2 linked regions of the Oleomonas cavernae genome follow. The protein of the gene in region 1 interacts with the protein of each later gene in a pairwise test. Links are inferred from orthologs where the notes say so. Each region holds a gene or a part of one and is shown on either strand. Other genes may lie near its edges.

Region 1 (7,520 bases):
ATTGTCCGCGCCGTAGGGGTCGAAGAACCAGATGATGCCGGCCAGGCCGATAGCCGAAAGCAGGGAGAACAGGCCCCGGTAGGGGCCCTCGCCGATGGCGCCGATCAGGCGGCCGCGCAGGCCCGTCCCCGCCAGGCCCAGATGGATGCCGACAAAGAAAATCACCGACACCACCAAGCCAACCGTCCCGTTCATGCCGATTCTCCCGATCAGTTTCGCCGATGATAGCACTCCCGGGGCCACCCCTGCCCTACTCAGGGCCAAGTCCTGGCGATACAGTCGGGGCAGAGGCAAACGGCCTGATTCGCTTAAGAGAGACCGATGTCGAACGCACGCGAAAGCAATCTGCCCGTCCCGACCGAGACGCCCCCGTCGCCAAGCCGGCCCTCGCCGGTGCCCGACGGCTCGTTGGCCGGCCTGATCGGCTGGGCCTTTGTCGTGGCACTCTCGGTCGGCTGGCTGGCGGCTGCGGGCTTCTACCTGTCGCGGCTGGTCGGCTGGAGCGCCCTGGGCACTCTGGCACCGCACGAACTGGCCGCCGTGCTGACCGGCGTGCTGGGCCCGGTGGCCATGCTGTGGCTGGTCGCCCTGGTGATCGACCAGCGCGCCGCGGTGATGCGGGCCCTGGGCGCCCGCCCCGGCCCCACCGCCAAGGCCTTCGATCTGGCCGGGGCGGCGGCGAGTGCTGCCCTGCACCCGGAAACCAGTGCCCGCCTGAAGGCCGAGGTCGATGCGATCCGCCTGGCCAGCCTGGAAACCCGCGAGGCCACCCGCGACCTGGTCTCGCTGCTGACGGCGCGGATCGAGGATCTGCGCAAGGCGACCCAGGACGCGCGCGAGACCCGCAGCACCATCGGCGGCGCCCTCGATGCCCTGTCCAGCGCCACCCGTTCGACCTCGGACACCTTGTCGGGCGCGCTGGCGGCCATCGAACAGCAACTGGACCAGCGGCTGGTACGCGTCGCCGATGCGGCCCGCTCGGCCGCCGCGACCACCGCCGCCGCCTCGGCCGACCTGCAGCGCCAGGCCGAGTCGATGCTGGTCGCCGGCGACCGCGCGGCCGAGACCTCGGATGCCGCCACCGCCCGCCTGCGCCAGACGGCGACCGATCTCGACCTCGCCTCCACCCGGGTCGCGAGCGCCGCCGAGGAGGCCTTTGCCACCCAGGACCGGCGCATCGAGGCGATCGAGCAGGCCTTGCAGCGCGTCGGCGAAATCAACCAGACCCTGGACCAGAGCATCGATGCCACCCGCGGCGGCATGATCAGCCTGGAAGACGCCGCCGGCGGCATCGCCCGGCGCCTGGGCAGCGCCACCGACCAGCTTGCGACCGAGGGCCTGCGCCTCAAGGATCTGGCCGAGGCCAGCCAGGCCGCCATCACCATGGCGGCCGGCTCGACCGCCCGGGCCGGCCAGGCGGTGGGCGAGGCCAGCGATACCGCGCTGAGCAAATTGCAGCAGACCGAGCGCAACCTGCGCGCCCTGATCACCTCAATGCAGAGCGAGGTCGGCCGTGCCGTCAGTGATTTCGCCACCCTGGGCGAGACCTTGAGGCGCAGCGCCAGCGAACATGCGGAAATCACCAATGCCGCGACCCAGAAGGCGCAGACGGCCCGCGACCAGTTGCGCCGCGTCGCCGAGGAAATCGTCGCCGCCGGCAACGAAGCCTCGTCGCGCAGCCATGCCGCCGGCGACGCCCTGCGGACCAGCGCCACCGCCCTGTCGACCAATGCCGAAAACGCCCTGGCCAAGCTAGGCGACGTCGGCAAGGGCTTCGACGCCCTGGCCGCGCGCCTGCGCACGGCGGTCGACGACGCCCAGGCCCGTGGCGGCGAGGCCGGGCGCGTCGCCGCCGAGACGGCGCGCGAACTGGCCCGTGCCGGCGAGAAGCTGAAGGACGAATTGAAGGGCATGGAGAGTGCCATCGACGAGCACGCCCGCACCCTCGAGACGGCCGCCGCCCGGGCCGCCAGCACCGTCGAGGAAGCCGGCCGCCGCTTCGATGGCCAGGCCGGCGATCTCGACGAGCAGTCCGCCCGCTCCGTCGCCACCATCGACGGTGCCGTCAAGGCCCTGCAGCGCCAGGGCACCGACGTCATCGCCGCCGCCGACAACGCCGTGCAACGCCTGGCGACCGTGGTCACGGGCTTTCGCCAGCGCGCCGACGCCCTGGGCGAAAGCGCCACCACCGCCGAGCGGCGCCTGAACGAATCCGCCGCCTCGCTGGACGGCCGGGCGCGCGAACTGGCGGTCACGGCCGATGCCGCCGGGGTCCGGGTGGAGCAGGCCGCCGACGTGATCGAACGCCGCGGCCGCGACCTGGAGAGCGCCGCCGAGCGCGCCAGCGCCCGCATCGACGCCGCGGTGGGCGGCATGCAGCGCCAGGGTGAAGTGATCACCGGCATTGCCGAGCGGGCGACCCTGGAAGCCAGCCGTGCCGGCCAGAACCTGGACAACATCAGCATGGCCGTCGACGAGCGCATCACAAGGGCGCGCGAGAGCGTCGCCGATGCCGAACGCCGGCTGGGCACCTTCGCCAGCCGCCTGGATGCCGCAGCGCAAGGGGCCGTCGGCAACCTGAACCTGCTGATCGAGACCCTGGAACGCGACGATTCCACCCTGGCGGCCCAGGCCGGCGAAAGCACCGCCAAGCTGCGCGAGATGGCCGCCGCCATCGCCGCCGAGCGCCAGGCGATGGTCGACTCCTCGGCCAAGAGCCGCGAGGAGCTGGAAACCGCCATCGTCATGGCGACCAAGCGCGGCAGCGAACTCAAGGCCCTGTCGGACGAGACCGCCGGGTCGCTGGGCCAGATCGCGCGCAACCTGTCGGCCGAAACCCAGATTCTGTCAGGCCGGGCCGACGAGGCCCGGCGCCTGATGGGCGACCTGGTCCAGGCCATGGCGCGCGAGGTCGAAACCCTGGGCGTCACCGCCGGCGAAATCGAGAGCCGCCGCCAGGGCCTGGAGGACACCGATCGGCGCCAGCGCCGCAGCGCCGCGGTGAAGGCCTCGGCCGCCGTGGTCGAAGGCCTGAACGGGTTGTCGGTCGACCTCGCCCGCACGCTCGAGGAAGACGTGCCCGACGATATGTGGCGGCGCTATCTGGGCGGCGAGAAGGGTGTCTTCACCCGCCGCCTGCTGGGCGGCAACCGCAACCGCGAAGGCCATAACGAGATCGCCGTCAAGTACCGCGACGACGGCGAATTCCGCACCTATGTCGACCGCTACATGCGCCAGTTCGACGAGTTGATGCGCCTGTCGACCGAGGTCGACGACGAGGATGTCCTGTCCGCCGCCCTGCGGTCGTCGGATATCGGCAAGCTGCATCGGTTGCTGGTCGCGGCCCTTGGGCGTGACCGCTGAGCCGATCCGGCATGGACCCCGGACGGGCAAGGCGCCGGCGCATCTGGCGGCGTTTCACCGCATCGCTTCTGATCGCCATCGCCATCGTGCCGGTTTCACTGGTTCTGCTTTACCGGGTGCTGCCGCCGCCGGCCACCCCGCTGATGATCCTGCGCCTGGTCGAGGGCCATGGCTGGTCCCGCGATTGGGTGGGCTGGGACAGCATCGACCCCGCCATCATGCGCGCGGTGATCGCGGCCGAGGATGCCAAATTCTGCCAGCATCACGGCTTCGACTGGGCGGCGATCGACGACGCCATCGAGGCGAACGAGGATGGCCGGCGCGTTCGCGGCGGCTCGACCATCAGCCAGCAGACGGCCAAGAACGTCTTCCTGTGGCCTGGACGATCATGGCTGCGCAAGGGCCTGGAAGCCTATCTGACCGTGTTGATCGAGGCTTTGTGGAGCAAGCGGCGGATCCTCGAGGTCTATCTCAACTCGGTCGAATTCGGCCCCGGCGTCTACGGCGTCGAGGCCGCGGCCCGCTTCCATTTCAACAAGAGCGCCGCCGATCTGACCACGCACGAGGCGGCCCTGCTGGCGGCGGTGCTGCCCAACCCCATCCGCTTTTCGGCGTCCCGGCCGTCGGGCTACATCAACCGTTACGCCTCGCGCATCCAGGGCCGCATGGGCGGCATCGGCAAGGCCGACATGCCGCCCTGCCAATAGACCAGCCCACCCTCGTGCATCATACAGCGCACTGTAACCCGTAAGTGTCGTCATGACCGGGCCTGTCCTACGGCTGTCCGGTTAAGGAAAAGGGGCGTGGAAGGCCACTTCCTTCGGGTGGTTTTCCTTCCACCCTCACCACTCTCAATCGTCATGGCCGGGCGAAGTCCCGGCCATCCACGTCGTCAAGCTGCCTCCTTCTTCAACGAAGGTGGCTCGTCCCGACGTGGATAACCGGGACAAGCCCGGTCATGACGATTGAGAGTGGTGTCAGAACATTCAAAAACAACCCGATTTCCTTAACCGGACAGCCATGGGCTTGTCCCGGCCATGACGATTGTGGGTGGAGAAGCTCTATGGCGGTAGGACCATCTTCATGGTGAGCCTGCCGAACCACGCAACCAAGGCCGTCCAGGTCTATGCCAGCATCAAAGCTGCTTGCCCTGGTTGGGGTTGTTCTGCGACAGCACCCATTCGACGAGCTGCTTCATGGTCTTGCCCAGGGCGTCGTCGAAGGCCGTGATGATTTCCGGCATCTTGTTGGTCGCAACCGCCTGTTCGACGTCGAAGGTCTTGGAAGCGACGATGACCTGCTGCGGCTGCACGATCAGCTTGGCATTCAGGCGGACATGGACCGTGGGGTTCGCCGACAGGCCCTGCTTGTACTCGGCCTGGAACTCACGCAGTTCCGAGATGACATTGAAATCGGCCCGCAGGCCCACGGCCTGGCGGCCGACGGCAATGATCCGGCCGCTGTTCTCGAAGGATTCGACCAGCAGGGTCTGCACCATGCGGGGTGCCCGTTCGGCCCAGCGGGCGCTGTCGAAATACTTGACCTCGGTCGTCGACGGCATCAAGGCGATGTAGTCGGTGTCGAGCGCGCGCGATGCCAGCGGTTCCTCGACCACCAGTTGCCAATTCACCGCCGGCCCCGGGGCGAAAGTATTCTTGGGGTCAGGGCGTAGAGATTGGGCGTCGTCGTCGCCGCCTTGAACAGCCCGCCGCAGCCGCCCAGCCCCAGCGCGACGGCCCTAGGGCGGCCCCGGAGAGGAGATGACGTCGATTGAGCTTGGAGGAAGCCGGGGAACGCGATGACACGATCATTTGGGCGCATACTCCGGCCGCTGGGTGCCAAGCAGGAAACGTGAGGGGTCGCTGTCGAGGCGTTCGCCGACCCGCTCCAGGGTGGCGACCAGCTTGCGCGCCTCGGTGATGAACTTGGCAAACTGGGTCAGGCCTTCGGAGGCGAACTCATCGATCGAGCGGCGGTTGCTGACCACGAGGTCGCGCAGGGACTGGGCGAACTGCTCGATCGAATCCATCGCCTTCCGCGCATCGGCGGTAATGCTCTGGATGGCACGGGCGGCGTCCGCCACGGCACTGGAGGCGGTGTTGAAATTGTCGATGATCTGCTTGATCTCTTCCGACTTGGCGGCGACCGCCCCGGTCACCGTCTCGAGGTTGGCAAGCGTGCGCGCCACCGATTCCTGGTTTTCCGGCCCGACGAACTTCTTGGCCTCGGCCAGGATTTCGGCACTGTTGCGCAATACTTCGGGCAGGGTGGCGATCACCTGGGCGAGGCCGCCCGTCTTGCTGGGGATGACCGGCGGGCCGCTTTCGGTACTGGGGTCGAGCAACGGACTGGCACCGGGGCCGGCGGTCATCTGGACATAGGCAACGCCGGTGATGCCCTGTGATTCGAGGGCGGCGACCGTGTCCTCGCGCACCGGGGTGCCGCGGGCGACGTCGATTTCCACCTTCACCCGCGAGGGGTCGTTGCTGTCCAGGGTGATCTTGCCGACCGTCCCGACCTTGATGCCGTTGTAGCGGACGTCCGAGCCCTCGCCCAGGCCGTCGACCGCACCGGAAAAATAGACCAGGTAACGGTCGAAGACGGGGGCCCGGCCGGCCCCGCTGAGCCACAGGGTGAAGACGAAGCCGCCGATCAGCAGCAGCAGCGTCAAGGTCCCGATAAACAGGTAGTTGGCCTTGGTTTCCATGACTCAGGCCGCTCCGTCACTATGGGCGGCGGCGTTGCGCGCCTGCGCATCCAGCGCCGCACGGCCGCGTGGCCCATGGAAATACTCGACAATCCAGGGATCAGTCTGCTGCAGCATCTCGTCCATCGTGCCGACAACCATAACACGCTTTTGCCCCAGCACGCCGATCCGGTCGCAGACGGTCGCGAGCGTATCGAGATCGTGGGTCACCAGGAACACGGTAAAGCCCACGGCATCGCGCAGGTCGGCGATCAGTTGATCGAACGCCGCCGCCCCGATCGGGTCGAGGCCCGCGGTCGGCTCGTCCAGGAAGACGATCTCGGGATCGAGCGCCAGGGCGCGGGCCAGGCCCGCCCGCTTGCGCATCCCGCCCGAGAGTTCGGATGGGTACTTGGCCCCCGCGTCGGCGGGCAGGCCGGCCAGGGCGATCTTGAGCGCCGCGATCTCGTCCAGGATCGGCCCCTTGAGGCCCAGGTGCTCCTTCAGCGGCACCTGGACGTTCTGCGCCACGGTCAGCGAGGAGAACAGGGCGCCATTCTGGAACAGGATGCCCCAGCGCTGCTCGGCCGCGCGGCGCTGCACGTCGGGCAGGTTCAGGATATCCTGGCCAAACACCTCGATCGAGCCGGCAGCCGGGCGGTTGAGGCCCACGATGGTGCGCAGGAGAACCGATTTGCCGGTACCCGAGCCGCCGACCAGCGCCAGGATCTCGCCCCGGCGGACGTCGAGGTCGAGCTTGTCGTGAACGACCTGAGGGCCGAAGGCATTGCGGATGCCGCGCAGGCGGATGATCGGATCGGTGGAGGTGCTGGCCACGGCGTCAAATCCCGATCGTCGCAAAGAAGATGGAGAAGACGGCGTCCAGCACGATCACCAGGAAAATAGCCTTCACCACCGATTCCGTGGTGCGGCGGCCGACGGCCTCGGAACTGCCTTCCACCAGCAGGCCCTCCATGCAGCCCACCACCGCGATCGTGACCGCGAAGAACGGCGCCTTGATCACGCCGACGAAGAAGGTCTTCCAGGTCACCGCGGCCGACAGGCGCGAGACGAAGACCTCGGGCGAGATATCAAGCGTTACCCACGACATGACCATGCCGCCCAGCAGGCCCATCATGTCGGAGAAGAAGGTGAGGCAGGGCAGCATGACGACGAGGGCCAGCACCCGCGGCACCACCAGAACCTCGATCGGGTCGAGGCCCAGCGTGCGCATGGCATCGACCTCCTCGTTCAGCTTCATCGAGCCGATCTGGGCGGTGAAGGACGAGCCGGAGCGGCCGGCGATGACGATCGAGGTGAGCAGGATGCCCAGTTCGCGCAGGATCGAGATCGCCACCAGGTTCACGACGAAGATCTCGGCCCCGAACATGCGCAGTTGATCCACGCCCTGATAGGCGATGACGACGCCGATCAGGAACGAGATCAGCCCCACGATCGGCATCGCCTCGAC
Region 2 (3,020 bases), on another replicon or contig:
TATCAGGTGAAGTACGAAGTCCGCCTGCTGGAGCAGGAGGCGCGCCAGTTGCATCAAGGTGTTGCCCGCGAACAGCAGGCGATTCAGGTGCTGAGCGCCGAATGGGCCTATCTGAACCAGCCCGCCCGGATTCAGGAACTCGCCGAGCGCTACCTCGACCTCAAGCCGATCAAGGCCGCGCAGATCGGCACGGTCGAACGCCTGCCGCTGCGCCCGGTGGCGCCGCCGGCCGCTCCGGGGGCTGACGGCCTGGTCGCGGATGCGACGCCCGGCGCCGGCCCGGTGGCCGTGGTCACGACGAAGCCCGCAGCGGGCAAGCCTGCCGCCGCCAAGCCGGCGGCCCCGGCGGCGACCAAGCCCGTCGCCGCCCCGGCGATCACCAAGCCCGTCGCCGCCCCGGCGAAGCCGGCCGCGCCCAAGCCGGCACCGGCCAAGCCCGCGACCACCAAGCCGCCCGCCCCGGCGGCGCCCACGCGCACGGCCTCGGTGCCGGCGGCCCCTGCCAGGCCGGCGCAGCCCGCCCCCAGGCCCGCCCCGGTGCCCAGCGCCGTAGCCAGTGCCCCGGCGGATCCGCTGCTCGACGGCGTCTCGCGCATCTTCGCGAGCGGCGAGCCCAGCTACCCGACGGAACGGCGATGAACGGCGGGGATTACGATCCGATCCCGCGCGCGCCGCTGCCACGGCTGTCGCCGGTCCATATCCCCGAAGGCGCCCCCGTCTTCGCGGGTAACCGGCCGCGCCCGACCGTGGTGCTCGACGGCCTGACCAAGCAGGCGATCGAAATCGGCCGCAACCGCCTGATCGTGCTCGGCGCGGTGTTCTGCTTCTGCTTCCTGATGCTGGCCGGCCGCCTGGTCGATCTTGCCGTGCTGCGCCAGCCCGACGACGCGCGGGTGACCTCGGCCGAGCCGATCGTGGAACGCGCGGCGATCACCGACCGCAACGGCACGGTCCTGGCCACCAACCTGTCGACCGCATCGCTTTATGCCGATACCGCCAGGCTGATCGACGTGGACGAGGCGGTGGCCAAGCTGATGCATGTCCTGCCCGACCTGTCGCGCGCCGAACTCGATACCAAGCTGCGCTCGGGCAAGACCTTCGTCTGGATCAAGCGCAACCTGACGCCCCGCCAGGAATACGAGGTCAACAGCCTCGGCATTCCCGGCTTCTCGTTCCAGCGGGAAGAACGCCGGGTCTATCCGTTCGGGCGCCTGGCCTCCCATGTCCTGGGCTTCGTCGATATCGACAGCAAGGGCATCTCGGGGATCGAGGCGCGTTTCGACGAAGTCCTGCGCGATCCCGCGCGCGGCGGCAAGCCGTTGCAGCTCTCGCTCGATATCCGGGTCCAGCATGCCGTGACCGACGAGTTGGCGCGCGCCATCCAGACCTTCCGCGCCATCGGCGGCGCCGCGGTGGTGCAGGACGTGCGCACGGGCGAGATGATCGCCATGGTCTCGCTGCCCGATTTCGACCCCAACAATCCCGGCGGGGCCAACCAGGAAACCCGCTTCAACCGGGCGACCCTGGGCACCTACGAAATGGGCTCGACCTTCAAGACGCTGAACACGGCGATGGCGCTCGATTACGGCGTCACCACCCTGCGCGGCGGCTATGACGCCACCCATCCCATCAAGGTCGCGCGCTTCACCATCAACGACGACCACCCCAAGTACCGCTGGCTGTCGGTGCCCGAGATCTTCATCTACTCGTCCAACATCGGCTCGGTGAAGATGGCGCTGGATGTCGGCATCGAGCGCCAGAAGGACTTCATGTCCCGCATGGGCATGACCCGCCGCCTGTCGATCGAACTGCCCGAGGCCGGCACGCCGCTGGTGCCCAACCCGTGGCGCGAGATCAACACCATGACCATCGCCTTCGGCCACGGCCTTTCGGTCACGCCCCTGCACCTGTCGACCGGCGTCTCGTCGCTGATCAACGGCGGCATCTTCTTCCAGCCGACGCTGCTCCATGCCGACGACGCCCGGCCGCCGGTGGGCGAGCGGGTGATCTCGTCGCAGACCTCGGCCTCCATGCGGCGCCTGCTGCGCCTGGTGGTGACCAACGGCACGGGGCGCAAGGCGGACGTCCCGGGTTACTGGGTCGGCGGCAAGACCGGTACCGCGGAGAAGGCCTCGGGCGGCGGCTATGCCCGCAAGGCGCTGCTGTCGTCCTTCGTCTCGGCCTTCCCGATGACCGAGCCGCGCTATGTCGTGCTGGTCATGATCGACGAGCCCAAGGGCACCAAGGAAACCTACGGCTATGCCACCGGCGGCTGGACCGCGGCGCCCACGGTCGCGCGGATCGTGGAACGTATCGCCCCCATGCTGGGCGTGCTGCCGTCCGATGGCCCCGACCCCGCGACGGCCGGTGGTGCGCTCATCACCGTTGCCGCGGACAAGGAGTGAGGCCGCGACATGCCCAACAGGCGCCTCGCCGAGCTGATCACGGAAACCACGGTGGCGCCGGCGCTCGGCGCGATCGACGTCTCCGCCGTGACCGCCGACAGCCGCAAGGTCGTGCCCGGCGCCCTGTTCTTCGCGCTGAGCGGCGCCAAGGATGACGGCCGCCGCTATGTCGCCGACGCGGTGGCCAAGGGGGCGGTCGCCATCGTCGCCGACCCGTCGGGGGTCGAGAATGCCGGCGCCCCGGTCGTCATCGTCGACGACCCGCGCCGGGCGCTGGCGCTCGCCGCCGCGCAGCTCCATCCCGCCCAGCCCGGCACCATCGTCGCGGTGACCGGCACCAACGGCAAGACCTCGGTCGCCCATTTCACCCGCCAGCTCTGGCAGGCGACCGGCCACGCTGCCGCCGCCCTGGGCACGCTGGGGATTACGACGGCAGCCGGCACCGTTCCCCTGGGCCATACCACGCCCGACCCGGTGGTCCTGCACGAAGCCCTGGCCGGCCTGGCCGGCAGCGGCATCGATCATGCCGCGATGGAGGCCTCGAGCCACGGCCTCGACCAGCGCCGGCTGGACGGGGTGGTCCTGAAGGCCGGGGCCTTCACCAACCTGACCCGC

The links.
Region 2: the proteins of mtgA (region 1) and D3874_RS05540 interact in binary tests that used the Escherichia coli proteins (3 or more experiments, as listed by UniProt). The link is inferred for Oleomonas cavernae from one-to-one orthologs.

What each region holds. Positions count from the first base shown.
Region 1 is NZ_QYUK01000016.1:48,479-55,998, forward strand. The notes cover bases 2,305-5,222. They hold mtgA (monofunctional biosynthetic peptidoglycan transglycosylase), read left to right. Parts: upstream 2,305-3,374; coding sequence 3,375-4,070; downstream 4,071-5,222. Other genes in these bases: D3874_RS25505 (coiled-coil domain-containing protein), read left to right, coding at 2,305-3,363; D3874_RS25515 (ABC-type transport auxiliary lipoprotein family protein), read right to left, coding at 4,499-5,077; D3874_RS25520 (MlaD family protein), read right to left, coding at 5,171-5,222. Outside these bases: D3874_RS25500 (NnrU family protein), read right to left, coding at 1-195; more of D3874_RS25505, read left to right, coding at 322-2,304; more of D3874_RS25520, read right to left, coding at 5,223-6,070; D3874_RS25525 (ABC transporter ATP-binding protein), read right to left, coding at 6,074-6,886; D3874_RS25530 (MlaE family lipid ABC transporter permease subunit), read right to left, coding at 6,891-7,520. UniProt on the Escherichia coli protein: Peptidoglycan polymerase that catalyzes glycan chain elongation from lipid-linked precursors. May play a role in peptidoglycan assembly during cell division in collaboration with other cell division proteins.
Region 2 is NZ_QYUK01000011.1:424,424-427,443, forward strand. The notes cover bases 21-3,020. They hold D3874_RS05540 (peptidoglycan D,D-transpeptidase FtsI family protein), read left to right. Parts: upstream 21-635; coding sequence 636-2,405; downstream 2,406-3,020. Other genes in these bases: ftsL (cell division protein FtsL), read left to right, coding at 21-639; D3874_RS05545 (UDP-N-acetylmuramoyl-L-alanyl-D-glutamate--2,6-diaminopimelate ligase), read left to right, coding at 2,415-3,020. Also shown: more of ftsL, read left to right, coding at 1-20. UniProt on the Escherichia coli protein: Essential cell division protein that catalyzes cross-linking of the peptidoglycan cell wall at the division septum. Required for localization of FtsN.